4 regions of the Micromonospora sp. BL1 genome follow, and region 4 is predicted to be linked to each of the others. Evidence: riboswitches for the same ligand, from Rfam matches in the RefSeq annotation. Region 4 holds a riboswitch; each other region holds the start of a gene.
What was found. A riboswitch is a leader RNA that binds a small molecule or an ion and turns the genes downstream of it on or off. The one in region 4 is predicted to bind cyclic di-AMP.
Positions count from the first base shown of each region.

Region 1: linked by a shared signal. The riboswitch ahead of EAD96_RS12915 (hypothetical protein) and the one ahead of EAD96_RS23230 (transglycosylase family protein) in region 4 are both predicted to bind cyclic di-AMP.
Region 2: linked by a shared signal. The riboswitch ahead of EAD96_RS30100 (NlpC/P60 family protein) and the one ahead of EAD96_RS23230 (transglycosylase family protein) in region 4 are both predicted to bind cyclic di-AMP.
Region 3: linked by a shared signal. The riboswitch ahead of EAD96_RS30480 (hypothetical protein) and the one ahead of EAD96_RS23230 (transglycosylase family protein) in region 4 are both predicted to bind cyclic di-AMP.

Region 1 is NZ_RCVK01000222.1:19,761-27,240, forward strand. Features, by position in the region: gene EAD96_RS12905 (helix-turn-helix domain-containing protein) at 1-266, opposite strand, end outside; gene EAD96_RS12910 (carbonic anhydrase) at 434-1,087, shown strand; gene EAD96_RS12915 (hypothetical protein) at 1,145-2,173, opposite strand; cyclic di-AMP (ydaO/yuaA leader) riboswitch at 2,177-2,308, opposite strand; gene EAD96_RS12920 (YibE/F family protein) at 2,463-3,737, opposite strand; gene EAD96_RS12925 (SHOCT domain-containing protein) at 3,899-4,108, opposite strand; gene EAD96_RS12930 (metal-sensitive transcriptional regulator) at 4,234-4,533, opposite strand; gene EAD96_RS12935 (heavy-metal-associated domain-containing protein) at 4,614-4,820, shown strand; gene EAD96_RS12940 (hypothetical protein) at 4,856-5,827, shown strand; gene EAD96_RS12945 (cation-translocating P-type ATPase) at 5,845-7,480, shown strand, end outside.
Region 2 is NZ_RCVK01000411.1:17,618-24,508, forward strand. Features, by position in the region: gene EAD96_RS30085 (zinc metalloprotease) at 82-1,074, shown strand; gene EAD96_RS30090 (pyridoxamine 5'-phosphate oxidase family protein) at 1,144-1,689, opposite strand; gene dcd (dCTP deaminase) at 1,768-2,346, shown strand; gene EAD96_RS30100 (NlpC/P60 family protein) at 2,410-3,444, opposite strand; cyclic di-AMP (ydaO/yuaA leader) riboswitch at 3,458-3,592, opposite strand; gene EAD96_RS30105 (N-acetylmuramoyl-L-alanine amidase) at 3,831-5,864, shown strand; gene EAD96_RS30110 (C40 family peptidase) at 5,936-6,891, opposite strand, start outside.
Region 3 is NZ_RCVK01000416.1:48,771-56,250, reverse strand. Features, by position in the region: partial or broken gene EAD96_RS30515 (helix-turn-helix transcriptional regulator) at 1-69, shown strand, start outside; gene EAD96_RS30510 (thioredoxin domain-containing protein) at 73-627, opposite strand; gene EAD96_RS30505 (redoxin domain-containing protein) at 624-1,121, opposite strand; gene EAD96_RS30500 (BON domain-containing protein) at 1,181-1,855, opposite strand; gene EAD96_RS30495 (hypothetical protein) at 2,017-2,421, opposite strand; gene EAD96_RS30490 (STAS domain-containing protein) at 2,842-3,201, shown strand; gene EAD96_RS30485 (SRPBCC family protein) at 3,303-3,755, shown strand; gene EAD96_RS30480 (hypothetical protein) at 3,779-4,852, opposite strand; cyclic di-AMP (ydaO/yuaA leader) riboswitch at 4,857-4,987, opposite strand; gene EAD96_RS30475 (cation diffusion facilitator family transporter) at 5,131-6,045, opposite strand; gene EAD96_RS30470 (AAA family ATPase) at 6,137-7,480, opposite strand, start outside.
Region 4 is NZ_RCVK01000308.1:7,914-15,393, reverse strand. Features, by position in the region: gene EAD96_RS23245 (transglycosylase domain-containing protein) at 1-602, shown strand, start outside; gene EAD96_RS23240 (M4 family metallopeptidase) at 1,012-3,075, shown strand; gene EAD96_RS23235 (YbaB/EbfC family nucleoid-associated protein) at 3,232-3,681, opposite strand; gene EAD96_RS23230 (transglycosylase family protein) at 3,868-4,518, opposite strand; cyclic di-AMP (ydaO/yuaA leader) riboswitch at 4,517-4,662, opposite strand; gene EAD96_RS23225 (LLM class flavin-dependent oxidoreductase) at 4,834-6,195, shown strand; gene EAD96_RS23220 (helix-turn-helix domain-containing protein) at 6,243-6,719, shown strand; gene EAD96_RS23215 (SDR family oxidoreductase) at 6,753-7,451, shown strand.

The DNA of each region.
Region 1 (7,480 bases), on a different contig from region 4:
TCGGCCGGGTGCCGGAAGCGGCCCTTCGGGTTGATCGTGTACTCGTTGCGCCGTCCCACCCGCGTGCGCCGCAGGTAACCCCCGGCCTCCAGGTCGGCGACGATGGCCTGGGCCGCCCGTTCGGTCACGCCCACCTCGTCGGCCACGTCGCGCAGCCGGGCGGTGGGGTTGCGCGCGATCGCGAGCAGCACGTGGCCGTGGTTGGTGAGGAAGGTCCAGTTACGGCGGCTCCCGTCCTCAACTGGTGTGGTCGCCATGGTGGTCATGCTATGGCCACCGCCGCCACCGGCCGAATCGGCGCGGGCCGAGGGCGGGTGGCAACGGGAAAGTATGAAATGCGTATCACGAATCTTGACGGGCCCCGAGGTGCGTGTGACCGTGGGTCGCGAGGCCGTTCGGCCCGGTAGTTCCCCAGGTAGACGAGGTGAGGGACATGACGCCGAGCACCCCGGAGCAGGCACTGACCGAACTGCGTGCCGGTAACCACCGGTTCGTCACCGGTGCCCCGCAGCATCCGAATCAGGACGCCGGGCACCGCGCGGCTGTCGCCGACGGCCAGCATCCCTTCGCGGTGATCGTCGGCTGCTCCGACTCACGGCTCGCCGCCGAGATCATCTTCGACCGCGGTCTCGGTGACCTCTTCGTGGTGCGTACGGCCGGGCACACCGCCGGGCCGGAGGTGCTCGGCAGCGTCGAGTACGCGGTCACCGTGCTCGGCACGCCGCTCGTGGTGGTGCTCGGGCACGACTCGTGCGGCGCGGTCCAGGCCGCCCGGGAGGGGTTCCGGACCGGGGCCGCCCTGGTCGGGCACCTGGGCGCGGTGGTGGACGCGGTATCGCCCAGCCTGCTGCGCGCCTCCCGCCAGGGCGTCAACGACCTCGACGGCATCATCGACGTGCACATCGCGCAGACCGTCGAGACGCTGCTGGCCCGCTCCGCCGTGCTGGCCGAGCGGGTGGCGGCCGGGCGGTGCACGGTGGTGGGCATGTCGTACCGGCTCGCCGGCGGCGAGGTGCGGACCGTGGCGCAGTCCCCGGCCCCGCTGCCCGCTCCGGCGGCGCCCGCCGACCCGGCGCTGGCCGGCTGAGCCGCCGGGAAGACGAAAAGGGGCCGCCCGAGGGCGGCCCCTTTTACCGTGTCCGGGTCAGAGCAGCGACATGTGGACGTGGTCGGTGTGGTTCGACGGTCCGCTGTACGAACTCCAGCCGGTGGCCGGGAACCAGATCTGCCGGTTCCAGATGACGTAGTAGATGCCCAGCCGGTCGGCGTTGCGGATGAGGAACGCGGCGACCTCGTTGCCGTACCGGCGGGTGTCGTTGTTGTGCCAGGGCGCGAAGCCGCTGTTCTGGAGCGACCAGTCGCACGCCTTGCCCTTGGGGTGCTCCCACGGCCCGCCGGGCCGGTAGCAGCCCACGAAGCGCTTGAAGCCCGCGCGCCGGACCTCCTTGTACGCGTGCAGCGTGCGCGGGGTGACGCAGCCCGACGTGGTGGGGTCGTCCTCGCTGCACGACTCGGCCTTCCAGCCGCCGTCGGCCGTGCGGCCGGGGGCGATCTTGGCGACCGGTGAGGTGGCGGAGACCAGGCCGCCGGTGAAGCCGAGACCGCCGACGAGCTTCAGCGCGCGCTCGGCCTGCACCTTCTCGCGCTCCATCGCGTTCTTCTGCTTCTCCTGCTCGCGCACCTCGGCGTCGAGCGCGATCTTGGCCTGCTCGGCGCGGGTCTTGACCGCGTTGATGGCGGCCAGGCGCTGCGCGTTGAGGAGGTTCAGCTCGTCCAGGGCGTTGACCCGGCGGACGAACGAGTCGGGTGAGTTGCTCTCCAGCAGCATCGCCATGGCGCCCATCCGGCCGGTCCGGTAGGACTGGGCGGCGAGCTGGTTGACCTGCGGGCTGAGCGCGTCGAGTTCGGCCTGTGCCGTCTTCACCTCGGCCGCCAGCCGCCGCTGGCGGTCCTGCGACTTGGCGAGCTTCGCCTTGGCCTGGAGGAAGTTCCGGTTGGCGGCGTCGATCGCCTCGGTGATGAGCGGCGGTTCGCCGTCCTCCTCGTGCCCCGAGGGGGTGCCGGGTGCCGCCGCGGTGGGGGCCGCGGTCGCCGGGGCCGGCCCGGCCAGCACTGCCAGCGAGGTCAGCACGGCCACCACGGGTGTCAGCCAGCGGCGCAGGGGTGCCGTCACAGTGTTCCCTTCCGTCGGCCGCCGACCGGGTTAGCTGACGGGTTCGGGACGGAAGTGGCCCCTACCGCTGTCGCGGATTCACCCCATGTACCTGGTTCCCCGGCTCGCCCGCGGGCGATTGGGCGGCGGCACCGCTGGCGCCGGTGCGCGCCTTCGGCGGTGACCGGCAGCGAGGTTACCTGACAGCACTCCTGAGGATCTACGTCCGGAAGCCGACCAATAGCGAGATTTCGCCGTGGCGCACCGTGACCAGCGTCGCGTTTGAGATCGATGGTCACGCTGCGGAGTGTCACCATGCGGCCTCCGTGCTCTTCCCGCCGCCGAGCGCCTCCAGCGCGTCGTCCCGTCCGGCCGGCGGCCGGGCCGCGGGTGGCGCCGGCTCCGCGCCGCGCGAGCGCCGTCCGGCGGTGGTCACGACCGCGGCCAGTCCGGTCGTCAGCGGTACGGCGGCGATCAGGCCGAGCGTGGCCACCGCGCTGCGGACGATCTCCTGGGCGAGGAACTCGCTCGTGAGGATCTCGCTCACCGGGCGGGAGTCGGCGACCAGCAGGAGCAGCAGCGGCAGCGAGGCGCCCGCGTACGCCAGCACGATGGTGTTGACGGTGGACGCGATGTGCGCCCGGCCGACCCGGGTCGCGGCCCGGTAGAGCTGCCGCCGGGACAGGCCGGGGTTGGCGTGCGCCAGTTCGGTGACGGTGGCCGCCTGGGTGACCGTGACGTCGTCCAGCACGCCCAGCGAGCCGATGATGATGCCGGCCAGCAGCAGGCCGTGCAGGTCCACGTCGCCCTGGAACATGGACAGCGTGGTGGCGTCCTCGCTGCCGAATCCGGTCAGGTGGGTGGCGGACGTGGCGAGCAGGCCGAGCACGCCGGTGACCACCAGGCTGCCGAGCGTGCCGAGCACCGCCACCGACGTCTGCGCGGTGACGCCGTGGGTCAGGTAGAGCACCACGAACATGATCAACGCGGCGCCCACGATCGCCACCAGCAGCGGAGGCTGACCGGCGCCGATGCCCGGCAGCACGAAGCCGAGCAGGATGGCGAAGCTGGCCACCAGGCCGCCGAGCGCGGCGAGACCGCGCCAGCGGCCGAACGCCACGATCGCGGCGGCGAAGAGCACCATCAGCCAGATCAGTGGCGTGCCGCGCTGGTGTTCGGCGATGTTGTAGGACTTCACCGCCGGGTCGGCCGGGTCGGTCAGCTCGACCAGGACGACCTCGTCGCCGACCGCGACCCGGGGTGCGCCCGGCCCGGCCGGGATCGGTGTCTCGACCTGCCGGCCCGCGTCCGGGCCCTGCTCGACGGTCGCCGTCACCGTGCCGCAGGGGCCACCTGCGCCGTCCGGGGACTCCGGGGTCGGCGGGCAGGGTTCGGTGACCACCCGGGTCACGGTGCCGTGGTAGCGGGGGACGTCCGCGCCGCCGACCGGCTCCCGGTCCTGCCGGGGCCAGAGCACCAGCGCCGCGATCACGGTGATCACGAACAGCGGCACCACCACGGCGACGAGCAGCCGTCGTACGCCCGGCGGCGCGGCGGGTGCGGGGTGGGTGTGGTCGGCACCCATGGCGTCTCTCCCAACGGTCGCGGCGACGCCTGGTCCGCCGGACCGGTCTGGTCACCCGGCCGGCGTGGACGTGTCGACCACGTCCGGGTCGTCGCCCGGCCATGGTAGGCAACCCGGCCGGGCGCTTCCGGGCACCGTGACCGTGACGCGCTCCGCGCGGATCAGCCCAGGCCGGCCCGGCGTCGCCGGTACTCGTCCTCGTCGATCTCGCCGCGGGCGTACCGCTCGTCCAGGATGCGCCTGGCCGTCGTCGGGCCCAGGTACTGCGGGCCGGTCCACCGCACGGCCGCCCAGACGAGCCCCGCCAGCACCGCGAGCACCAGCAGGGACCAGATCCACATCCAGCCCATCATCGGGCTCTGCCACATCATCGGGCCGCCCTCCGTCCGTCGCCGCGGGTCCGCCGGGCCGGCCTGCCCGCCACTTCGACGGTACGACCGGCACGACCGCGTCGGCGCGGGTCGATGTGCCCCGCTACGAGGGCCGGAGGTCCCGCTCAGCCGCGCTTCATCAGGCGGCCGACGGCGGCCATCATCTCGGTCGCCATCTCGTCGGCCCGGCCCTCGGCGGCGCCCTCGTGCATGCAGTGCCGGGCGTGGCCGTCGAGCAGGCCCAGGCCGACCTTGTCCAGCGCCGCCTGGATGGCCGAGATCTGGGTCAGCACGTCGATGCAGTATCGGTCGTCCTCGACCATCTTCTCGATGCCACGGACCTGGCCCTCGATCCGGCGGAGCCGGGCGAGGAGTTGGTCCTTGCTGGCGGTGTAGCCCCGGGTCGGGCTGGACGGCGCGGTCATGAAACCGAGGATAGCGTACCCCTCGGGGGTATGCTAACGTTCCGAACGTACCCCTGGGGGGTATCAGATCGGAGGGCGAGATGGAGACCACCTACCAGGTGAGCGGCATGACCTGCGGGCACTGCGTCAACTCGGTGAGCACCGAGCTGAGCGCACTGCCGGGCGTCACCGACGTCCAGGTCGACCTGGCCAGCGGCCGGGTCACCGTCACCAGTCAGAACCCGCTGGACGCGGACGCGGTCCGCGCGGCGGTCGACGAGGCCGGCTACGACCTCGTCGGTGCGTGACGGGTCCGACGACCCGTAGAAACCGAGGAGACACCATGAACACGGCGACGAAGCTCAGCGGCTTCGCCCTCGGCCTCGTGGCGGTGTTCGGCGCGGCGTACGGGATCGGCAACCTGGCCGATCCCGTCGCCCCGGCCGCCGAGACCCGCCACGACGACAGCGACAGCGACCACGGGGCCGGCGACACCGGCCACGGTGACGAGAGCGGCGCCTCCGCGCACCTGCCCGGCGGGCTGCTCGTCTCCGAACGCGGCTACACGTTCCAGCCCGCCACCGCCCCGGCCGGGCAGTTCGCCTTCCGGATCACCGGCCCGGACGGCGCGCCGGTCACCCGCTTCGAGGTGGCCCACGACAAGCGCATGCACCTGATCGTCGCCCGCCGGGACCTGTCCGGGTTCCGGCACGTCCACCCGGAGATGACCGGCGACGGCACCTGGCGGGTCGCCTCGCCGCTCGGAGGCCCCGGCGTCTGGCGGGCCTTCGCCGACTTCACCCCCGAGGGCGGCGAGCCGCTGACCCTCGGCCTGGACGTCACGGTCCCCGGCGAGCTGACCGCCAGGCCGCTGCCGGCGCCGGTGACCAGCACCACAGTCGACGGCTACACCGTCACCCTGGCCGGAACGCCGGAGCCGGGCCGCACCAGCCGGCTCACGCTCTCCGTCAGCCGCGACGGGCGGCCGGTCACCGACCTTCAGCCCTACCTCGGCGCGTACGGGCACCTGGTGGCGCTGCGGCAGGGCGACCTGGCGTACCTGCACGTGCACCCGGAGGGGATGCCCGGCGACGGGCGCACCCCCGCCGGTCCGGCGATCACGTTCGCGGCCGAGGTGCCCTCCGCCGGGGCGTACCGTCTCTACCTGGACTTCCGGCACGGCGACGCGGTGCACACCGCCGAGTTCACCGTCCTGGCCGGCGACCGGACCGCGCCCGCGCCCGCCGCGCCGGCATCCACCACCGCACCGACCCCGGACGCCGGACACGGCACCCCGGGGCACGGGCACAGTTGAGCGCCGGAGGTGCCGCGATGACTGCCACGGGAAAGGCGCTGCCCACCGCGCCGAACCTGATCGAACTGGCGATCGGCGGGATGACCTGCGCGTCCTGCGCCGCCCGGATCGAGAAGAAGCTCAACCGGATGGACGGCGTCGAGGCGACCGTGAACTACGCCACCGAGAAGGCCACCGTCCGGTACGCCGACGACATCGCGCCGGCCGACCTGATCGCCACCGTCGAGAAGACCGGCTACACCGCAGTGGTGCCGCCGCCGCCCGAGCAGGCGGACGCCGCCACGGCCGGGGAGCCGGTGGACGAGCTGCGCACGGCGCGTACGCGGCTCTGGGTCTCCGCCGTGCTCACCCTGCCGGTGATCGTGCTCGCCATGGTTCCGGCCTGGCAGTTCGACTACTGGCAATGGGCCTCGCTCACCCTGGCCGCCCCGGTGGTGGTCTGGGGCGGGCTGCCGTTCCACCGCGCCGCGCTGGTCAACCTGCGGCACGGCGCCGCGACCATGGACACGCTCGTCTCGCTCGGCACGCTGGCCGCGTTCGGCTGGTCGCTCTGGGCCCTGTTCCTCGGCACCGCCGGCATGCCCGGGATGACGCACGCGTTCAGCTTCGCCATTACCCGCGGCGACGGAGCCGGCAACATCTACCTGGAGGCCGCCGCCGGGGTGACCGTGTTCATCCTGGCCGGGCGGTATTTCGAGGCCCGCTCCAAGCGCACCGCCGGGTCGGCGCTGCGCGCCCTGCTCGAACTCGGCGCCAAGGACGTGGCGGTGCTGCGCGACGGGCAGGAGACCCGGATCCCGGTCGGCCGGCTCGCGGTCGGTGACCGGTTCGTGGTCCGGCCCGGCGAGAAGGTCGCCACCGACGGCGTGGTCGAGGAGGGCACGTCGGCGGTCGACGCCAGCATGCTCACCGGCGAGTCCGTGCCGGTCGAGGTGGGGCCCGGCGACGCCGTGGTCGGCGCGACTGTGAACGCCGGCGGCCGGCTGGTGGTCCGGGCCACCCGGATCGGCGGCGACACGCAGCTCGCCCAGATGGCGCGGCTGGTGGAGCAGGCGCAGACCGGCAAGGCGGCGGTGCAGCGGCTCGCCGACCGGATCTCCGGCGTGTTCGTGCCGATCGTGATCGCGCTGGCCGCCGGCACGCTCGGCTGGTGGCTCGGCACCGGCTCCGGGCCGACCGCCGCGTTCACCGCCGCGGTGGCCGTACTGATCATCGCCTGCCCGTGCGCGCTCGGCCTGGCCACGCCGACCGCGCTGCTCGTCGGCACCGGGCGCGGCGCGCAGCTCGGTGTGCTGATCAAGGGGCCGGAGGTGCTGGAGTCCACCCGCCGGGTCGACACAGTGGTGCTGGACAAGACCGGCACCGTCACCACCGGCCGGATGGCGCTGGCCGAGGTGCTGCCGGCCGACGGAGAGGACGCCGCCGAGCTGCTCCGGGTGGCCGGCGCGCTGGAGGCCGCCTCCGAGCACCCGATCGCGCGCGCCGTCGCCGAGGCTGCGGCCGAGGCCGGGGCACTGCCGCCGGTCGGCGAGTTCGCCAACGCCGAAGGGCTGGGCGTGACCGGCACCGTCGACGGCCGGACCGTGGTGGTCGGCCGGGCCCGGCTGCTGCGGGAGCGGGGTCTCGACGTACCCGAGGAGGTCGTGCGGGCCG
Region 2 (6,891 bases), on a different contig from region 4:
TCGATGAGATGTAACGTCTGCCCCACGTTTCCGAACCGGCGTGACACACCCCCTGGCACGCCGTCAGAAAGAGGTGGGCCCATGGGACTCCGTCCCAACCTGCTGACCCGGCGTACCGCCGGTGTCGCGACGTCGACCCTCGCGCTGCTGCTCAGCACCGCCGCCGTCGGCGTCGTCCCCGCTGCTTCGGCCTTCTCGGCCGCCCCGGCCGGCGTCTGCGCCGAGCCGGCCGACGCCCACGCCGACGAGCACGCGAACGCGCGCGTCGCGAAGGGTGGCAACGCCAAGCTGGACCCCAACCACCTGACCGCCCAGCAGGTCCGTGACCGTGAGGCCGACCTCGCCGCGGCGCAGCGCGAGCGGGCCAACTTCCGGACCGGCGCCGTCGCGCCGCTGGCCACCGTGACGATCCCGGTCGTCGTGCACGTCATCCAGGAGAACAGCACCCGGGCCGGTGGCAACATCACCGACTCGATGATCAACCAGCAGATCACCGTGCTGAACCAGTCGTACGCGGGCTCGACCGGCGGCGCCGCCACCGCGTTCGGGTTCCAGCTCACGAAGATCAACCGGGTGACCAACCCGTCGTGGTACCCGATCGTGCAGGGCTCCTCCGCCGAGCGCTCGATGAAGACCTCGCTGCGTGAGGGCGGCAAGAACACGCTGAACATCTATCTCGGCGAGCTGAGCGACAGCCTGCTCGGCTGGGCCACGTTCCCGAAGCGGACGCTGGACAAGATGGACGGCGTGGTCGTGCTCAACGAGTCGCTGCCCGGCGGCACCGCGACCAACTACAACCAGGGTGACACCGGCACCCACGAGGTCGGCCACTGGCTGAACCTCTACCACACCTTCCAGGGCGGCTGCTCCGGCTCGGGCGACAGCGTCTCCGACACCCCGGCCGAGGCGTCCCCGGCGTACCAGTGCCCGACCGGGCGGGACACCTGCTCGACCGCGGGCAAGGACCCGATCACCAACTTCATGGACTACACGTACGACTCCTGCATGTACCAGTTCACCGCCGGCCAGGCGAGCCGCATGCTCACCGCGTGGAACGCCTACCGCGCGGCCTGACCCTCGCACCACGTACCGGTGCCGGCCCTGTCCTCGGACGGGGCCGGCACCGTTTCGTTCCGGGTCGGGTCAGGCGGCCGGGCGGCGGGTGTCGAAGCCGTGCCGGCCGCGCCGGGCCTCCGCGCCCACCGGCTCCCGCCGGGCCGGTTCGGCTCCGCGCGGGTCGAGCCAGACCCGCACCTGCGGCGGGGCGGCGCCGGGCTGGGCCACCGGGTCGCGCCGGGTCAGCATCGCCGCCTCGACCGTGAACTCGAACAGCCGCCAGTCGCCCTGCGGCGACGCGCGGGCGATCCGGGCCAGCCGGGCCACGGTGGCCGGGTCGGTCACCGGCCGGGCGCGGCCCGCGACGTACGCCTCGTCGTCGCTCTCCTCCGGCGGGAACGAGTGCAGCGCGTAGCGGCCGTCGCGTTCGAGGTCGCGGCGCTTCGGCGAGTCGATGACGAAGCACCAGAGGCCGTCGTCGGTGATCACCGGGGAGACGGGATGGACCCGGGGGCCGCCGTCGGCGCGGACCGTGGCGAGGTAGCCGAAGCCCGGCCCGTACTGCTGCATCAGGAGGCGGATCTCGTCGGCGAGGCGGGGCTCGTCGGCGGCGAATTCGGACCAGGAAGCCATGTGGACACTCTATCGAACACGTGTACGAAGATGTAGTGCGACACGCTGGTCACCCGCACCGGTCGCTATGGTGTTCCGATGCTGCTCTCCGACCGCGACCTGGTCTCCGAGATCAAGGCCGGCACGCTCGCGCTGGAGCCCTTCGAGCCCACGCTGGTGCAGCCGTCGAGCATCGACGTACGCCTGGACCGGCTGTTCCGGGTCTTCAACAACCACCTCTACACGCACATCGACCCGTCGATCCAGCAGGACGACCTGACCTCGATGGTGGAGGTGCCGGAGGGGCAGCCGTTCGTGCTGCACCCGGGCGAGTTCGTGCTCGCCTCCACGCTTGAGGTGATCTCGCTGGGCGACCAGCTCGCCGGGCGGCTGGAGGGCAAGTCGAGCCTGGGCCGGCTGGGCCTGCTGACCCACTCGACGGCCGGCTTCATCGACCCGGGGTTCTCCGGCCACGTCACGCTGGAGCTGTCGAACGTGGCGAACCTGCCGATCACGCTCTGGCCGGGCATGAAGATCGGCCAGCTCTGCATCTTCCGGCTCTCCTCGCCGGCCGAGCACCCGTACGGCTCGGCCGTCTACGGCTCGCGTTACCAGGGGCAGCGCGGCCCGACGCCGAGCCGGTCCTGGCAGAGCTGGCGCACCTGGCCGACTCGCTGACACCAACGCCGGGGGCGCCGCGCCGAGGCCCCGCCGTCACCGGCGGAGCCCCGGAGCACGACCTCAGCCGGGACGGCCGTAGCTGTTGATGTCGCCGTCATCGACCCGCTTCATGGTGATGGGCTTGCCGGACTGGGAGGCGTGCACCACCCAGCCGTCGCCCACGTACATCGCCACGTGGTGCAGGTCGCTGTAGTAGAAGACGAGGTCACCGGCGCGCAGCTCGGCCCGGCTGATCCGCTTCGTCACGCCGTGCTGCTGGCGTGCGCTGTGCGGCAGTGAGACGCCGCCCTTGGCCCAGGCCGCCATGGTGAGGCCCGAGCAGTCGAAGTGGTCCGGTCCAGCCGCGCCCCAGACGTAGATCTTGCCGATCTGGGCGCAGGCGAACTTGACCGCCGCACCGGCCGGGCCGCCGGGGTAGCCGGACGGGCACGGCGCCGGGCGCAGCGGGCCGCCGCCACCCTTGCCGTACACCTTGAGCCGCAGCTTCTCCAGCTTGGCGATCTCGGCATCGATCTGCTTCTTCTTCGCCGCGAGCTGGGCCTCGGTACGTGCCAGGCCGGCGATCATCTCGTCCAGCGGCTTCTTCTTCGCCGCCAGTTCGTCGCGCAGCGCGGCGACGGAGCGCACCTGTTCGTGCTGGCGGTGCGCGAAGCGGTCGAGCAGTTCCAGGCCGTTGACCAGGTCACCGGGCGAGCGGCTGCCCAGCAGCGCGTTCACGGTGGAGAGGTTGTCGCCCTTGTAGGCGTCGGCGGCGAGCCCGCCGACCTGGCCGAGTGCGGCGTCCACCCGGGCCTGGAGGGGTGCGATCTGCCGGCCGAGCGCGTCGGCCTGCTTGCGCCGCACGGCGAGCTGCCCGCGTACGGCGTTGACCTGTTCGATGACCGGTTCGAGCTTGTTCCAGTCGCGGTCGATCTGGGCCTCGATCTCGGCGACCGAGGGTTCGGCGTGTGCCGCCGTGGCGCCGCCGGTCAGGACGACGGCGGTGCCGACCAGTGCGGCGAGGGCGGTGGTGAAGCGGGACCAGCGGGAACGCGGCGCGACGAAGGACCGGTCGACCGACCGGTTCGACGACGGCCGCGGGGCATGGAGTGCCACCGGGCGTCCGTACTCCTTCTTCCGTACCGCCTACCGGGTTAGCTGACGGATTCGGGCGGGAAGGGAGCCGCCCTACCGCATCGCTGCGGATTCACCCCAGGTACCTGGTTCCCCGGCTCGCCCGGAGGCGACTCGGCGGTGTCGGACCGTCACCGACCGGGTTGGACGGTGAGACGTGCGGCCGACGATTCACCAGAGTAGGGACCACCGTTATCGATCCGCAACTTCCAGCGCCGTGACACTCCGTACGCGATGCGGTGCCGCGCCCTGCGCGGAGGTGAAATTTTCTTTCAAGGCTGATTACCCACTGGAAAGGTATTGACCCTCACGGGTGTGCGGAGTGAGGGTGGAAACGCAGTGACCCCCATCCCTGTCCAGGAGGTTCGATGCACCTCTCCGCCCCGCCGTCGGGCAGACGGATACTGCTCGCCGCCGCCGTGGCGACAGCCACCGCGCTGGCGACGACCGGCCCGGTGACCGCCGCGCCGGACACGTCCGCGCCCGCGAGCGACCGGCAACAACAATACGCCGCCGCCGCGGCCGAGTACGGCGTGCCGCAGAACGTGCTGCTCGGCGTCTCCTATCTGGAGTCCCGCTGGGACACCCACACCGGGCAGCCCAGCACCAGCGGCGGCTACGGCCCGATGCACCTGACCGACGCCGCGCACATCCTCGCCATGCCGGGCAGCGCCCACGTCGACGAGGACGAGGACCCGCGCGGCGACGACGCCCGCCCGCTCAAGCTCGACCCGGCCACGGCCGCCGCGCCGAAGCGGGAGACCCCGCTGCCGCCCGCCTCGCTCCAGACGCTCGACGCGGCCGCCGCGCTGACCGGGCTCGACGCGGGGACGCTGCGGACCGACCCGGCCGCGAACATCCGCGGTGGCGCGGCGCTGCTGGCGTCGTACCAGAAGGCCGTGGGTGGGCCGGTCGGTGCCGGCACCGACCCGGCGGCCTGGTACGCCGCGGTGGCCCGGTACTCCGGCGCGGACACCTCCGACGCGGCGGCGGCCTTCGCCGACGAGGTGTACGACCAGCTCGGCCAGGGTGCCAGCCGGACCACCGACGACGGCCAGCGGGTCACGCTTCCCGCCACCGCCGCGCAGCCGGACCGTTCCCGCCTGGCCCGCCTCGGCCTGCGCAACGCCGAACGGCCGGACGGGCTGGAGTGCCCGGTCCGGCTGGCCTGCGAGTGGATCCCCGCGCCGTACGAGCAGCTCAGCGACGACCCGGGCGACTACGGCAACCACGACCTGGGCGACCGGCCGAAGCAGCAGAAGATCGAGTACATCGTCATCCACGACACCGAGGGCTACTTCGGCCCGAGCGTCGACCTGGTGAAGCGGGCCGACTACCTGGGCTGGCACTACACGCTGCGCTCGGTGGACGGCTACATCGCCCAGCACATCAAGACCAAGGACGTGGGCTGGCACGCCGGCAACTGGTACGTCAACGCGAAGTCCATCGGCCTGGAGCACGAGGGCTTCGCCGGTCAGGGCACCTGGTACACGGAGGCGATGTACCGCACCTCCGCCAAGCTGGTGCGCCACCTCGCGCTGAAGCTCGGCATCCCGATGGACCGGCAGCACATCATCGGCCACGACAACGTGCCCGGCATCACCGCCGCCAACGTGGGCGGCATGCACTGGGACCCGGGACCGTACTGGGACTGGTCGCACTACTTCGACCTGATGAAGGCGCCGTTCCGCGGCACCGGCACGCCCCGGACCGGCCTGGTCACCATCGACCCGGACTTCGCCACCAACCGGCCCGCGTTCACCGGCTGCAACCAGCAGCCTCCCGGCGTCCCGACGCCCCGGCCGCCGGCCGAGCCGTGCCCGTCGCGCGGTTCCTCGGCCGTGATCCTGCGGACCGCGCCGAGCCCGGACGCCCCGCTCGTCAACGACCTCGGGCTGCGCCCGGACGGCACGCCGGACACCATGTACATCTCCGACCACGGCGCCCGCGCCTCGGCCGGCCAGACGTACGCCCTCGCCGGCCGCCAGGGCGACTGGACGGCGATCTGGTACCTCGGCCAGAAGGCGTGGTTCCTCAACCCGGCCTCCGCGCCGACGGCCAAGTGGGCCACCGGCTTCGTCGTGACGCCGCGGCCCGGCAAGGCCACCATCCCGGTGTACGGGCGGGCCTACCCGGAGCAGGCCGCCTACCCGGACACCATCCCGTACCAGGCCATCTCGCCGCTGCAGTACACGTTCGCCGCCGGCCAGCGGTACGCGGTCGGCGGGGTGCTGCCCGGCGAGTACTACCGGGCGGTCTCGTTCGACGGTTCCGCACCGGGTGACCGGACCGTGGTCCGCGGCGAGAACCGCTACGTGCAGGTCCAGTTCGGTCACCGGATCATGTTCGTGAACCTGGACGACGTGCTGATCCTGCCGTCCCCGGTCGGCGCGCCGCGCTGAACCGTCACCGCACACGGGAAGGCCCCCGGTCCGTGTGGACCGGGGGCCTTCCCGCTGTCAGGGGTTGCGGGTCAGCTGACCCGGACGAAGCCGGCGAGCGGCTGGGTGTTGATGCTCGACACCTGGACCGGTTTGCCGGTACGTGGCGCGTGCACCATCACCCCGTTGCCGAGATAGAGCCCGACATGATGCAGGTCGGAGCCGAAGAACACCAGGTCCCCGGGGCGGGCCTCGGAGCGGGAGACCCTGCGGCCCTCGTTCCACTGGGCACCGGTGAAGTGGGTCAGCGAGATGCCGGCCGCCTTGTACGCGTACTGGGTGAGACCGGAGCAGTCGAACGAGTTCGGGCCGGTGGCGCCCCACACGTACGGGTCACCGACCTGGGCGCACGCCGTCTTGATGGCGGTCCGCGCGGCGCTGCTCACCACGCCGTCGATCTTGGGGCAGCCCGCCGGGCGGATCGAGGTCACCGGGAGCATGGCGGTCAGCCGCTTGATCTCCGAGTCGATCTGCTTCTTCTTCGCCGCGAGGTCGTTCTGCTGCTTGATCTCCAGCGCGATCAGCGCGTCGAGCTTCTCCTTCTGCCGGTTGTACTCGTCGCGCACCTTGAGCACACCGGCGATCTGGCGGCGCTGGTCGTCGGCGATCCGGTCCAGCATGACCAGCTGCTCGGCCAGCGCGCCCGGCTTGCTGTTCACCAGCAGCGCGCCCAGCTCCTGCGACGGGCCCTGGATGTAGTACCGGGCCGCGATGTCGCCGACCTTGTTCATGGCGAGCGTGGAGGCCAGCTCCAGCGGCACCATCTTGTCCTTCAGCGCCTTGGACTTCTTCTGGTTGGTCCGAAGCTGCGAGCGGACCTTGTTGAACTGCTCGATGGTGGGTTCGAGCTGCTCCCACTGCTTGTCGATCTGCGCGTCGATCTCGTCGACCGACGGTGCCGCGTGCGCCGGGGCGGTCAGCATCCCGGCGCCGACCGCGGCGGCCGCGACCAGGGTGACCAGACGGCGTACCACCCGTTGGAACCCGG
Region 3 (7,480 bases), on a different contig from region 4:
TACCGCAAGCTCGACGCGACCCGCCGGCGGGACGCCGTCCGGCGGGCGCGCGAGCTGCGGTTGATCTGACCGTCAGCCGTCGTCGGTGGCGGCGTCCACCACGGCCAGCAGTTCGGCCAGGTCGTAGCCGCCGTCGTGGCGGACGTCGTTGACGAACAACGTCGGGGTGCCGTTGACGCCGCTGCGGATGCCTCCGACGAAGTCCTGCCGGACCCGGTCGGCGTACTCCTGCCGGCCGACCTCCCCGGCGATCTCCTCCGGCGACAGGCCGATCTGCTCGACGCCCAGCGACAGGTGCACCGGGTCGAGCTGGTCCTGGTGCTGGTAGAGCCAGTCGTACATCTCCCAGAACCGGCCCCGGGCGGCGGCGGCCTCGGCGGTCTCCGCGGCGCTCTCCGCGTACGGGTGGACGTTGGTGATCGGGAAGTGCCGGTACGCCAGCCGCACCGTGTCGGCCCGCTGGCGCAGCACCTCGGTCAGGTTCGGGTACGCGGCACCGCAGAACCGGCACTGGAAGTCGCCGTACTCGACGATCGTGACCGGCGCGTCCACCGGCCCGCGGACATGGTCGCGTTCGGTCACCGGGATCCGCAGCCGTGCGGTGGTGACCTGAAGGGGCGTGGTCATCCGGCACTCACCCGCCGATCCGAGTCCAGGCTCTCGAGCGCGTCGAGGATCCCGTCCACGCCCGGGTTCACCTCGGGCGGGGACAGGTGGCTCCAGGCCACCCGGCCGTCCGGGGCGACCACCACGAGTGCCCGCTCCGACTGCCCGTTCGGCGCGTACGCGCCGTACCGGCGCGACACCTCACCCTTGGGCTCGAAGTCGGCGAGCAGCGGGAACCGGATGCCCCGGCTCTCGGCGAAGGCCCGGTGCGAGTCGACGCTGTCCACCGAGATGCCCAGCAGCACCGCGTCGTACCGCTCCAGCTCGGGCAGGGCGGCCTGGTACAGGGTCATCTGCTCGCCGCAGACCGGTGACCAGTCCGCCGGGTAGAAGGCGAGCACCACGGGACGGCCCCGGAACTGCCCGGGGCCCACCTCGCGCCCGTCCGGCGCCGCCGGCAGCGTGAACCCGGGCGCGGTCTGCCCGGGTGTGATCAGCCCGTTCGGATCACTCATGCCTCCCACCATGGCCGCGACCCGGGTGAGGCGGGCTCACCCGGGCGGGGTGGTTCCGGTCAGCGCACGACGAGGTGGTTGTGCACCTCCCGGATGCCGGGGGCGTTCCACACCACCCGCTCGATCTCCTCGCGCTCGCCGGCCGAGTGGACCTGCCCGTCCAGCAGCACCGTGTCGCCGTGCACCCGCACGTCGACCTCCTCGGCCTCGGTGGCGCGGTTGCGGGCCAGCGCGTCCACGATCCGCTCGGCCAGGTCGCGGCCGTCGGCGTGCACCGCCGGGCGCACGGCGATGCCGTTGCTCACCCCGCGTACGCCGGTGAGCCGGGCGACCGAGCGTTCGGCGGCCCGCCGCTGGTACTCCCACTCGACCTCGCCGTGCAGCGTGACCCAGCCGTCGGCCACGGTCACCTGCAACGCCTCGATCGGCACGAACGCGTCCCACTCCAGCGCCCGTACGGCCGCGACGGCGATCTCCGGGTCCTCCCGCCCGGCCGCGGTGTCGATCCGGACGGCGAGGTCGTTGGCGACCGCACGGACCCGGGTGACCCGGTGCGCGGCCCGCTCGGCGGCCCACTTCTTGGCGTAGCTGTCCACCCGGCCGGTGAGCGTCACCACGCCCTCGGTGACGGTCACCCCGATCTCGTCCGGGCCGACCCGCGGCTCCCAGGTCAGCTCGTCGAGCACGGCGGTCTGGATGTCCCGGTCGGTACGCGTGACCGTGTCGGTGGCCATCCGGCTCTCCCTCCCGTCGATCGCGGCGCGGGCACGTGGTCCCGCACCCGCGATCCTGCGCGTGTCCCGGGTGAGCCGCCCTCGCCCGGTCCGGGTGAGGCAGCACGACGGCCGCTCCCGGGAGCCCCGGGAGCGGCCGTCGTCGCGTCGTACTGTGCGGGTCAGCCGTCCAGGCCGGCCGGGGAGTTCGGCCGGTCCACGTCCACGAACTCGATCTCGTCCGCGGCGCGGTCCCGGCTGCCGGCGGCGCGCGCCGCGGTCCCGGCGGCCCAGCCGATCGCCGCGCCGGCGAGCGCCGCCGCGATCAGCAGCGTCCAGGGCAGCGCGGGCCGGCGGCCGGCGAGCGCGTCGAACGCGAGACCGGCCCGGCGGCGTGCCTCCTCGGCGGCGCTGCCGACCAGGTCGGTGGCGTCGTCGGCCAGGCCGGAGGAGCTGCGGCGGGCGGTACGGGTGGCGTCGCGCACGCTGTCACCGGCGGAACCGGCGGCGGAGAGCAGGTGCTGCCACGCCTGGTCGGCGACCCGCTCGGCCTTGCCCCGGCGGTCCAGCAGGTTGGATCCGAACATCGTTCTACCTCCTCGGGTGCCGAAGGCCGGCGGCCACTTCGGACTCCGGTGTCCATCCGGCGGGTTCACTGTCTCGGGCAGTGCCCCACCGGCACGCCTGGCAAACCATGTCCGGGTCACGGGCGGCCCGGGCAGCGAACGGGACGAACCACCCGAACGCGCCGGACCGGTGCCCACGGGACGTGCGTGCGCCCGCTACCCTGGTCGGCGGATCGGCCGGGCCCGCCCGGCCGCAGGGTTGGCCGCGGCCCGCCCTGAAGGGGAAACTGGAACCCGGAGGTCCGGATTGGGTACGCCCAGGTGTGCCCAGTTCGCGAATTGCTCATCCCGGGGGGTGGCGACCGGGCCGTCGGAGGAATACGCTCGGTCGCGGCCCGCGTACTGATGAGGCGCCCGTCATGGGCGAGTGGAGGTGCTCGCGTGAGCCTGTCGATCGTGAAGTCGGTGCGGCCGGGTGGTGTCGTCCAGATCGCGCCCCGTGGGGAGATCGACGTCGACACCGCGTACGAGGTGCGGGAAGCGATCGCCGAAGTGCTCGCGAAGGGCCGCCCCTCGCGGATCGAGCTGAACATGCGGCTCGTCACGTTCATCGACTCGGTCGGCATCAGCGCCATGGTCGCGGGCTTCCAGACCTGCGAGGTCAGCGGCGTCAAGCTGGTGGTCACCGAGCCGAGCCGGTTCGTGCACCGGCAGCTCTGGGTGACCGGCCTGCTCGGCCTGTTCGGCGCGCCCGAGCCGTGGTTCGCCGACGACACCCCCGAGGTGCTGCCCGGCGCCTGAGCGCCGTTCACACCCCCTGCTGCCAGGGGACCTTCTACCCGTTGCCAGTCCGGCGTCGGTACGGGACGATCGTCGCGACGCACGACGGCGAGGGGGCCCGCTTGCAGAGCAGCGACAGCTTCAGCTACACCGTGCAGGCCCGGTGCACCCGGGCCGAGGCGGTGGCGCTACTGGGTGACCTGAGTCGCCAGGGCGAGCTGCATCCGCTGATCGTCCGGGTCCGGAAGCTGCCGGCCCGGCCGGGCGCGCTGGCCAGCTACGCGATCACCGACCGGCTGCAACTCGGCCCGCTGCACTTCCCGGTCACGTACCAGGCGGACGTGTTGATCGCCGGCGAGGACGAGGTGGTCACCGTGGCGCGGCAGCAGCCCGCGACGACGGTACGCAACCACACCCGCCTGCGCGACGAGCCCGACGGCACGGTACGCATCGACGTGGAGATCACGCTCACCGCACCGGCACCGCTGTTCGGGTACGCGTTCCGCCAGGCCCGGGCGGCTCACCTGGGCCTGGCGGCGCGTCTCGGAGCGACCCTGGAGGGCCGGCCGGCCTGATCCGGCCGCCCTCCAGGGCGCGCTCAGTACACCGACAGGTGCACGTGGTTGGTGTGGTCGCTGGACGGGTCGCCGTTGCCGCCGCTGTACGACTTCCACCCGCTGCTGGGCAGCCAGATCTGCTTGAACCAGATCACGTAGAGCACGGCGAGCGGGTCGGCGTTGCGCACGAAGTACGCGGCCAGGTTGTTGCCGTACGTCCGGTCGCCGCCGGTGGCCACGCCGCCGAAGCCGCTCTTCTGCGCGGCGAAGTCGCAGGCGCGCCCCTTCGGGTGCTCACCCGAGCCGCTGGGCCGGTGGCAGGAGACGTACCGGGTGAAGCCCGCCGCCTTGGCCTGTTGCAGCGCGTGCAGCGTGCGTGGGGTGATGCAGCCGTTCGCCGGGGTCGGGTCGTTGACGCTGCACGACTCCGACGGCCAGGAGCCGTCCGAGTTGCGCGGCGCGGGCTTCGCGTTCTTGCTGGAGGTGCCCTGGACGCTGCCACCGCCGCTGCTGCTGCGCGAGGCCCGGTCGTTCGCCACCTCGAGGGCACGCTCGGCCTGCTCCTTGCGCTTGCCCATCACCGCCACCTGCTTGCGCTGCTCGCGGATCTCGCCGTCGAGCTCGGTGCGGGTGCGGGTGGCCTCGTCACGGGTCGCGATCAGGTCGCGCAGCGTGCGGTCCTCGTGCGCGGCGACCTGCTCCAGCGCGGCGGCCCGGTCCATGAAGCCCTCCGGGCTGCTGCTGCCGAGCAGCGCCCCGGCGGTGCCGAGGCGGCCGTTGCGGTACGCCACGGCGGCGATCTCGCCGACCTTGGCGTCCCGAACGGCCAGTTCGGCGCCGACCGTCTTGAGTTGTTCGTTGAGTTGCTTCTGCCGGTTCACCGACCGGTTGAGCGCGGCCTTCGCCTCCAGCCAGCCCTTGCTGGCCGCGTCGAGCTGGGCGCGCAGTTCGGGCGTGCCGCCCTCGTCGTCGCCGGGCGCGGCGGCGAGCAGGCCGGTCGCGGGTGCCGCCGAGGCGGGGGAGGCCGGAACGGTCGCGACGCCGAGGGTCAGCGTCGCGACGAGCAGGGCCGCCAACCGGGCGGCCGTCCGTCGTACAGGTGCCACTGGGGGCATTCACACGTCCTTCCGTCAGCGCCGACCGGGTTAGCTGACGGGTTCGGGACGGAAGATCCCTACCGCTGACGCGGATGCACCCCACGTACGTGGTTCCCCGGCTCGTCCCTGCGGACGATTAGGCGACGGCCGCCCCACCGGGGCCGGTGGCGCCCGCGGGTGCGGCCGCGACCGAGACTACCGGCGCTGCCCGGGCACGGCTCCGTGGAGCAGTGCCACTAGGCGGGGCAAAACCGGCATAAGACTACATTAGCCACAGTGATTTAAGTGTGTCCTAATCACCACTCGGTCTGTCCGCACACTCCGGCCGACGCTCCGGGTTCGACCTGCAACGTGGCGTGATCGATGGAGAAGTCCTCGTGCAGGGCGGCCCGCGCGGCGGCCAGCACGCCGGCCGGGTCCACGCCCGGGTCGGTGGTCAGGTGCGCCGAGGCCACCTCCATGCCCGAGGTGAGCGTCCAGACGTGCAGGTCGTGCACCTCGGCCACGCCGGGTACGGCGGCCAGCCGGTCGTGCACGGCGGTCACCTGGAGGTGTTCCGGCGCGGCCTGCACCAGGATGCGCAGCGCGGCCCGGCCGAGCCGCCAGGTGCGCGGCAGGATGAACAGGCCGATCCCGACGGCGACCAGCGGGTCCGCCCACCACCAGTCGGTCACCGCGATGACCAGGGCGGCGGCGATCACGCCGAGCGAGCCGAGCAGGTCGCCGAGCACCTCCAGGTACGCCCCGCGCAGGTTGATGCTCTCCTTCGACCCGGCGCGCAGCAGCGCGAACGCGACGATGTTGGCGAGCAGGCCGAGCACCGCCACCACCAGCATCGGGCCGGCCAGCACCTCCGGCGGCTCGCCGAAGCGGCGTACCGCCTCGACCAGGACGTAGATGGCGACGGCGCCGAGCAGCACGGCGTTGGCGAGGGCGGCGAGCACCTCCAGCCGGTAGAGCCCGAACGTGCGCTGCGGGTCGGTGCCGGCCCGGCGGGTGGCGGTGATCGCCGCGAGGGCCATGCCGATGCCGAGGACGTCGGTGAACATGTGCCCGGCGTCGGAGAGCAGCGCCAGCGAGCCGGTGGTGAAGGCGGCCACCGCCTCGACCACCATCAGGGCGGCGAGCAGCGCGAACGCGGCCCAGAGGCGGCCCCGGTGGCGGTGTGCCGCGTTGGCCACCGCACCGCTGTGGTCATGACCTGCGCCCACGCCAACACCCTCCCTGCCGCGTACCGGCCCGGCCCAATGTATGTTCACATCGCTATGTATGCAAGTGAACTGTGGGTGGCGGCGGGGCCGGTCACCCCACCGGGTCGAGCGTGGTGAGGCGCTGGGTCGCCCGGGACAGCGCCACGTAGAGCGTGCGGACGCCCGAGCCGGGATCGGCCCGGATCTCACCCGGCGCCACCAGCACCACGCCGTCGTACTCCATGCCCTTGGCCTGAAGGCTGGTGACGACCTGGAGGCGGCCCGCGCCGAGCCCGCCCAGCCAGCCCGCCACCTCGTCCCGGCGCGGCACCGGCGTGATCACGCCGACGGTGCCCTCCACCTGCGCGAGCAGCGCCTCGGCCGCCTCGACGGTGGCCGCCGGCAGGTCGGCGGCGGGCACCGTGCGCTCGACCGGCGGCACACCCGTGGACCGGACCGCGGCGGGCAGCGGCAGGTCCGGGTAGAGGCGGCGGATCTCCGCCGCCGCCACCGCGAAGATCTCCGCCGAGTTGCGGTAGTTGGTGGTCAGCTCGTAGCGGTGCCGCTTGCGCCGGCCCAGCGCCTGGTCACGGGCCCGGTCCAGCTCCTGCGGGTCGCCGGTCCAGGCGGTCTGCGCCGGGTCGCCGACCACGGTCCAGGACGCCAGCCGCCCGCGCCGGCCGACCATCCGCCACTGCATCGGCGAGACGTCCTGCGACTCGTCCACCACCACGTGCGCGTAGTCGCGGTAGTCGTCCGGACGCTCCCGCGCCGCCGCGCGGGCGGCACGCTGCCGGTCGGCGTACGTGCTCAGCTCGCGCACGCCACCGGCGAGCTGGTACGGGTCGCGCTTGGGCCGGGCCCGCTGCACCGGCTTGCCGAGCAGCGCGTCCAACTCGTCCAGCAGCGCGATGTCGGCCACCGTCAGCCCCTCGGTCGCGAGGCTCCGGTACGCGTCGCCGAGCAACCGGATCTCCGCCGAGGACAGGATCCCCCCGGCGTAGCGGCGCAGCCGGTCCGGGCGGGCCAGCCAGTCCAGCACGTGCCGCGGGTGCAGCCGGGGCCACCACGCCTTGAGGAACTCGCGGAACTCCGGCCGCTCGATGATCTCGTCCTCGAACGCGGGCTGCTCCGGCAACCGGCCCACACGCAGCGTGCGGGCCTGCGCGTAGAGCGCGGCGAGCACCGCGTCGAACGCCGCCCGGCGCACCTCGTTGCGGCGCGCGCCCCGGGCCAGCGTCCGGTCCCGGATCGCGTCCAGCGCGGGGCGCTCCAGGCGCAGCAGCTCGCCCCGGTAGAGCAGGCGCAGCTCGGCGGGGGAGTCCGGCACCGCGTCGCGTACCGCGCGTTCCAGCACCCGGCGCATCCGCAGCGATCCCTTCACCGCCGCCACGTCCGGCGGGTCGGTCCGGGACGCGGACAGGCCGGGGAACAGCGAGCCGAGCGAGTGCAGCGT
Region 4 (7,480 bases):
TGACCAAGGACGACGAGGAGGTGTGGACCGAGCAGCTGCGGACGACGGACCTGGGCCTGGACCGGGAGGCGATCGACCAGCTCGACTGGACGCTGCGTCGGGTGCGGGCCGCCGAACTGGGCAACGGCTGGGACTCCGCCGGCAAGACCGGCACGTGGCAGGCGGGGCAGAGCACCACGCAGAACGTGCACACCTGGATGGTCGGCTGGACCGGCGCGCTCGCCTCGGCCGTCTGGCTGGGCACCACCGACGGCAAGCCGCTGCGGACGAAGGGCGGCAGCTACGAGGTATACGGCTCGACCGGCGCCGCGCCGATCTGGCGGCAGTTCATGAACCGGGCCACCGCGGCCATGAAGCTCGACCCGGGCAAGTACCGCTTCGGTGAGCCGGCGTTCCCCGGCGAGACCCCGGAGCCGACGCGGTCGGTGCCACCGCCGCCGACCACCGCCGCGCCGACGCCCTCGGAGTCGCCGAGCCCGAGCCCTTCCTCGTCGAGCCCGAGCCCGGGCCCGACCGGTCGGCCGACGTCGCGGCCGACGCTGACGCCGTCGCTTCCACCGCTGCCCACCGTGTCGCCGACGCGTACCCGCGGCCCGCGCTGACCCGGCCGGGCGGCGGATCGGCCGCCCGGCCGCGCGCACGGCGGCCTCGCGTCTATGCGCGCCATTCGCACACAGCGGCAACGTCCGCAATTTGCACGCCCGCCCATCCACAGTCGGCGATGTTCGCCCTGATCAGGGCCTATTGAAGATCATGGTTGCCTGAATCGACGCGCGCGGCGACACGCCCGACTGTCAGCCGTTGCCCAGGTCACCCATTGCTCCGGGCTCGGGCGGCGTGTGATTGTGCACCAGCGAGCCGCCGACCCCCGGCGACTCACGACGGTCGATCTGTCGACCCGGAGCCACGCCGGCAGCTCCGGTGACCGGCCGTCACCCTGCCTCGCACCACCGCGCCGCCCGTCCCCACCGGGCTCCGTGCGGCGCGCCTGTAGAACAGGAGCAAACCCCCGTGAAACTCTCACCTCGCTTCGCCGCGCTCACCGGCGCGGCCGCGGCCGGCATCCTCGCTGCCGGCACCGCCGCGGCCGTGCAGGCCGCGCCACCCGGGCCCGCCGCCCCGGACCCGGCCCAGGCCCGCGCGACCGCCGCCGACTCGGCCCGTGCCCTGGTCGCGAACCGTCCCGCCTACCTGCAGGCCGGCTCCGACGACGCGTTCGTCCAGAAGCCGGTCATCTCCTCCGAGGGCACCCAGTACGTGCCCTACGAGCGCACCTACAAGGGCCTGCCGGTGGTCGGCGGCGACTTCGTGCTCGCCACGGACGCGGCCGGCAACCTGAAGTACGCCTCGGTCGCCCAGCAGCGGCCCATCGGCGCCCTTGCCACCACGCCCGCGCTGACCCGGGACGCCGCCGCAAAGACGGCGCGCGCCCAGCTCACGACCGTGAACGCGGTCGAGGGCACCACGCTCGTGGTCTACACGCTCGGCGCCGCACCGGCACTGGCCTGGGAGACCACGGTACGCGGCACCGGCGCGGACGGCCCCAGCCGGCTCACCGTCGACGTCGACGCCCGCACCGGCGCGGTCCTGCGCAAGCAGGAGCACGTGGTGCGCGGCACCGGCACCGGCGCCTGGAACGGGCCCAGCCCGCTGACGCTCAACACCACCCAGTCGGGCTCGACGTACACCATGAAGGACCCGACGGTCACGAACCTGAGCTGCCAGGACGCGGCGAACAACACCACGTTCAGCGGCTCCGACGACGTCTGGGGCAACGGCACCGCCACCAACAAGGAGACCGGCTGCGTGGACGCGCTGTTCTCCGCGCAGACCGAGCACAAGATGCTCGCCCAGTGGCTGGGCCGCAACGGTGCCAACGGCAACGGCGGCTACTGGCCGATCCGGGTGGGCCTCAACGACCAGAACGCCTACTACGACGGCAGCCAGGTGCAGATCGGCAAGAACACCGCCGGTCAGTGGATCAGCTCGCTGGACGTGGTGGCGCACGAGATCGGCCACGGCATCGACGACAACACCCCCGGCGGCATCTCCGGCGGCGGCACGCAGGAGTTCGTGGCTGACACGTTCGGCGCGGCCACCGAGTGGTTCGCCAACGAGCCGTCCAGCTACGACGCGCCGGACTTCCTGGTCGGCGAGAAGATCAACCTGGTCGGCTCCGGCCCGATCCGCAACATGTACAACCCGTCCGCGCTCGGCGACCCGAACTGCTACTCCAGCAGCATCCCGTCGACCGAGGTGCACGCCGCGGCCGGCCCGGGCAACCACTGGTTCTACCTGCTGGCCAACGGCAGCAGCCCGACCAACGGGCAGCCCTCCAGCTCCACCTGCAACGGCAGCAGCGTGACCGGCCTGGGCATCCAGAAGGCCATGAAGATCATGTACAACGCGATGCTGCTGAAGACGTCGTCCTCGTCCTACCTGAAGTACCGCGTGTGGACGTTGCAGGCGGCGAAGAACCTCTACCCGAGCGGCTGCACGGAGTTCAACGCGGTGAAGGCGGCGTGGACCGCGGTCAGCGTACCGGCCCAGTCGGGTGAGCCGACCTGTGCCGGCGGCACCCCGACGCCCACGCCGAGCACCACGACCACTCCGCCGTCGGGCGGCTGCTCCGGCAACAAGCTCGCCAACCCGGGCTTCGAGTCGGGCAACGTGAGCTGGAGCGCCTCGTCCGGCGTCATCACCACCGACAGCGGCCAGGCCGCACACGGCGGCTCGTACAAGGCGTGGCTGGACGGGTACGGCTCGTCGCACACCGACACGCTCAGCCAGTCGGTGACGATCCCCGCCGGATGCCGGGCGACGTTGAGCTTCTGGCTGCACGTCGACAGCGCGGAGTCGACCACCAGCACCGCGTACGACAAGCTCACCGTCAAGGCGGGCAGCACCACGCTGGCCACCTACTCCAACCTGAACAAGGCCACCGGCTACGTGCAGCGGTCCTTCGACATCTCGTCGCTCGCGGGCACCACGGCGACCATCTCGTTCAGCGGCGTGGAGGACAGCTCGTTGCAGACGTCCTTCGTCGTCGACGACACCGCGGTCACCCTGAGCTGACCGTGGCGTAGCGCGGCCGGTCGTCGTCCTCCCGGCGGCCGGCCGCCTCGTCGTGCCAGAGCCTCGTCGTGCCAGAGCCTCGTCGTGCCAGAGCCTCGTCGTGCCGGCCGGGCCGTGCCGGGCGTCGCGGGGTCGCGGCGCCACGCGGCCGTCGGGTCAGGCCGGGCGGCCGGCCCGGGACGGGGTGCCGCGGTCGCGGTGGATCCGCGCGGCCGCCTCGTGCATCGCGCGGCCGAACAGCTCGGCCTGGTCGCCCATGGTGCCGAGCCGTGCGGCGAGCGCGTCGGCGTCGGCCCGCGCCGACGCGCTGACCTGGGCGTCCAGCTCGGACAGCGCGGCGTTGGCGGCGGTGACGAGGTGTCCGCAGAGGACGTCGAGGCGCTCGCCGGCCAGCTCCGGGTCGACCGTCACGGAATCCAGCCGGCCACCCTGGACGGCGACCGCGCGGACCCGCCCGCCGGCGGCCGTGCCCTCGGCGCGGAGCAGGTCGCCCGGCTCGCCGTCGGCGTGCGCCGAGGCCCGGGAGCGCATCGCGGTGAGCGCCTGCTGCGTGCGGGTCAGCAGCTCGTCGAGGCTCGCGGCCGCCGAGAACGGGTCGTTGGTCATTTCCGCGCTTTCTTCACGTCTTAGCCGAGCACCGTGACCCTAGCAACCGGCTCCGACGAATCGCGGTCACCGGCTGTCGCGGGCCGCGCCCCGGCGCCGCGAGCAGGCCGGACACCGGCGACGCGGCGTGTCGCGGACGGGTGAACGCCCGGCCGGACGGACCGGCCGGGCGTTCTCCGGCCGCTGTCAGCGCAGGCGCAGCCGCTGACCGGGGAAGATCAGGCCCGGGTCGTCGCCGACCACTGCCCGGTTGCGCTCGTGCAGGGCACGCCAGCCGCCGTCGACGCGCTGCGCCACGGCGATCTCCGACAGGGTGTCCCCGCGCCGGACCACGTACGTCCCGGCACCGCTCGTGGGCTGCGGCGCGGCCTTCGTCGCGGGCCGCTCCGGCGCGGCCCTGCGCGGGGCCGGCCGCTCCGGGGCGGCCTTGCGCGGAGTGGCCTTCGTGGTGGCCCGCTCGCCGGCCCCGGCCGACCCGGCGTTCGCCGAGCCGCCCTTCCTGCCGCAGACCGGCCACGCGCCGATGCCCTGACCGCGCAGCACCTTCTCGGCGACGGCGATCTGCTCGGAGCGGCTGGCCAGGTCGGCGCGGGCGGCGTACTTCTTGCCGCCGTAGCCGTTCCAGGTGGCGCGGGAGAACTGGAGCCCGCCGTAGTAGCCGTTGCCGGTGTTGATCTTCCAGTTGCCGCCTGACTCGCAGCGCGCGACCGCGTCCCAGTTGACGCCCGCGCTGGCCGGGTCGGCCGGGCCGAAGAGGGTCGCGGCGCCGACGGCGGCGCCGGCCAGAACCGCCCCGAGAGCGGTACGGCGGCTTCGGGCTGAGTATTCAGTTGCCATGTGGATTCCTCCACGCCGACGAGGTGAGCTGTCGGGTTCGGGCCGAGGAGCCCGGCCGCCGGTGGCGGCTTCACCCCGAGGTGACGATGCACCGTGGAACGCGTGGTTCCCCCGCTCCCGCGCGAGGTTCGGTTACCGGGGACGGCGGCGGGATTTGGCGTTTCCGGCCCGCGGTGTCCGCGTCTGCGAACGAAACCGACGCTAGGAGCGTTTTGCGACGATCGTCCACTTCTTGTGATGCTCTTCACCCGGCCGGGCTACCGGCGGCGGCGCTACGGTGGCAGGGCCAGGCAAGATCACGGGAGGACGGGACGGATGACCGATCACGGACACGAGCTGACCTTCGGCGGCTTCCTCACCCCCGCCGCCGGGCAGCCCGACCAGGTGGTGGCGCTCGCCCGGCTCTGCGAGCAGGTCGGGCTGGACCTGGTCACGTTCCAGGACCACCCGTACCAGCCGGGCTTCCTGGACACCTGGACGCTGATGTCCTACGTGGGCGCCGCCACCGAGCGCATCCGCCTGGCCGGCAACGTACTCAACCTGCCGCTGCGCCAGCCGGTGGTGCTGGCCCGCAGCATCGCCAGCCTGGACCTGCTCACCGGCGGCCGGGTCGAGCTGGGGCTCGGCGCGGGCGCGTTCTGGGACGCGATCGAGGCGACCGGCGGGCGGCGCCTGTCCCCCGGCGCCGCCGTCGAAGCCCTGGACGAGGCGATCCGGGTGATCCGCGAGGTCTGGGACACCGACCGGCGCGGCATGATCCGGGTCGACGGCGAGCACTACCGGGTGGTCGGTGCCAAGCGCGGGCCGGCGCCGGCGCACCCGGTGGGCATCTGGGTCGGCGCGTACAAGCCGCGCATGCTGCGCCTGGTGGGCCGCGCCGCGGACGGCTGGCTGCCGTCCCTGTCGTACCTGCCGAAGGGCCCCGACGAGCTGCCCGCCCTGAACGCGCTCGTCGACGAGGGTGCCCAGGCCGCCGGGCGCGACCCGGCCGCGATCCGCCGCATGCTCAACGTGACCGGCACGTTCGCCCGTTCGTCGGCCGGTTTCCTGGCCGGGCCGCCGGAGCAGTGGGTGGAGGAACTGGCCGGGCTCACGCTGGAGCACGGCATCACCACGTTCATCCTCGGCAGCGACGAGCCGCGCGCGATCCAGATCTTCGGCCAGGAGGTCGCGCCCGCCGTGCGGGAGCTGGTCGCCGCCGGGCAGCACCTGGTGGACGTGCACGACCATCTGCGCCAGGAGCTGGCCCAGGTGCGCGACCTGCTGGAACAGGTCAAGCAGGGCTCGGTCACGCCGGGCCGGGCGCGGGCCGCGCTGAACGAGATGACCATGCGGCAGAACAACTGGACGCTCGGGGCGTACTGCGCGGCCTACTGCACGATGGTCACCCAGCACCACGGGCTGGAGGACGCCTCGATCTTCCCGCACCTGCGCCGATCCGAGGCCGGGCTGGCCGCCGTGCTGGACCGCCTGGAGGAGGAGCACGTGGTGATCCACGGCGTGGTGGAGAGCGTGGACCGGGCACTCGTGGAGCTGGTCCGCCGGCCCGGCGACTTCACCGGACTCCAGGAGGCGGTGGACCTGCTCACCGACACGTTGCTGTCGCACCTGTCGTACGAGGAGCACCAGATCGTCGAGCCGCTGGCCCGGCACGGTTTCTTCCCCGGCCAGCTGTGAGGTAGCTGACTTTTGGTTCCTTAAGTCAGGGGGGTACCGTCGACGCCATGACGGACCTCCTTGCGCAGCGTGACTCCTGGTCCACCGCCAACTGCTCGATCGCCCGGGCGCTCGAGGTGGTCGGCAACCGCACCACGCTGCTCCTGCTGCGGGAGGCGTCGTTCGGCACCCGCCGCTTCGACGACTTCGCCCGGCGGGTCGGCGTCAGCGAGCCGGTGGCCGCCGCACGCCTCAAGCAGCTCGTCGCCGACGGGCTGCTCGACCGGCGTCCCTACCGCGAGCCCGGGCAGCGCACCCGCGACGAGTACGTGCTCACTGCGAAGGGAAGCGACCTGATCCCGGTGCTCGTCGCGCTGCGGCAGTGGGGCGACGCGTACGCCGCCGACGAGGCCGGCCCGGCGGTCCGGGTGGCCCACGACGAGTGCGGCGCGCCGGTGCACGCGCGGCTGCGCTGCGACGCCGGGCACGACGTACCGCCCGGCGAACTGGCCGTCCTGCCCGGTCCGGGCCTGCTGTCCGCCTGACCTCCCTTCCCCACCACACCTCGGAGCGAGACCATGAAGATCGCTGGAAGCACCGCCCTGGTCACCGGCGCCAACCGCGGCTTCGGCCGGCACCTGGCCGCCGAACTCGTCGCGCGCGGCGCCACCGTCTGGGCCGGCGCCCGCAACCCGGACACCGTGGACCTGCCCGGCGTCACCCCGGTACGCCTCGACATCACCGACCCAGCGTCGGTGGCCGCCGCCGCCGAGCGGGCCGGTGACGTGACGCTGCTGGTCAACAACGCCGGCGTGAGCACCGGCACCGACCTGCTCGACGGCGACCTCGCGCAGATCCGGCTGGAGCTGGAGACGCACTACCTCGGCACGCTGTCGGTGGTACGGGCGTTCGCGCCCCGGATCGCGGCCAACGGCGGCGGCACGATCCTGAACGTGCTGTCGGCGCTGTCCTGGTTCACGTTCCCCGGCGTCGGCGCGTACGGCGCGGCGAAGGCCGCCGAGTGGTCGATGACGAACGCCCTGCGCGTCGAGCTGGCCGGCCGGGGCGTCCGTGTCGCGGGCCTGCACGTGGGCTACATGGACACCGAGATGGCCGCCGCCGTCCCCGGCCCGAAGGCCGACCCGGCCGACGTCGCCCGGCTCGCCGCGGACGGCATCGAGTCCGACAGCTACGAGATCCTGGCCGACGACGTCGCCCGCCGGGTCCAGGCCGGACTGTCCGGCGGCGTGGCCGCGCTCTACCCCGCACTCCCCTGAGCCGACCCGTCTTCGCCGAGGTGGCGGCG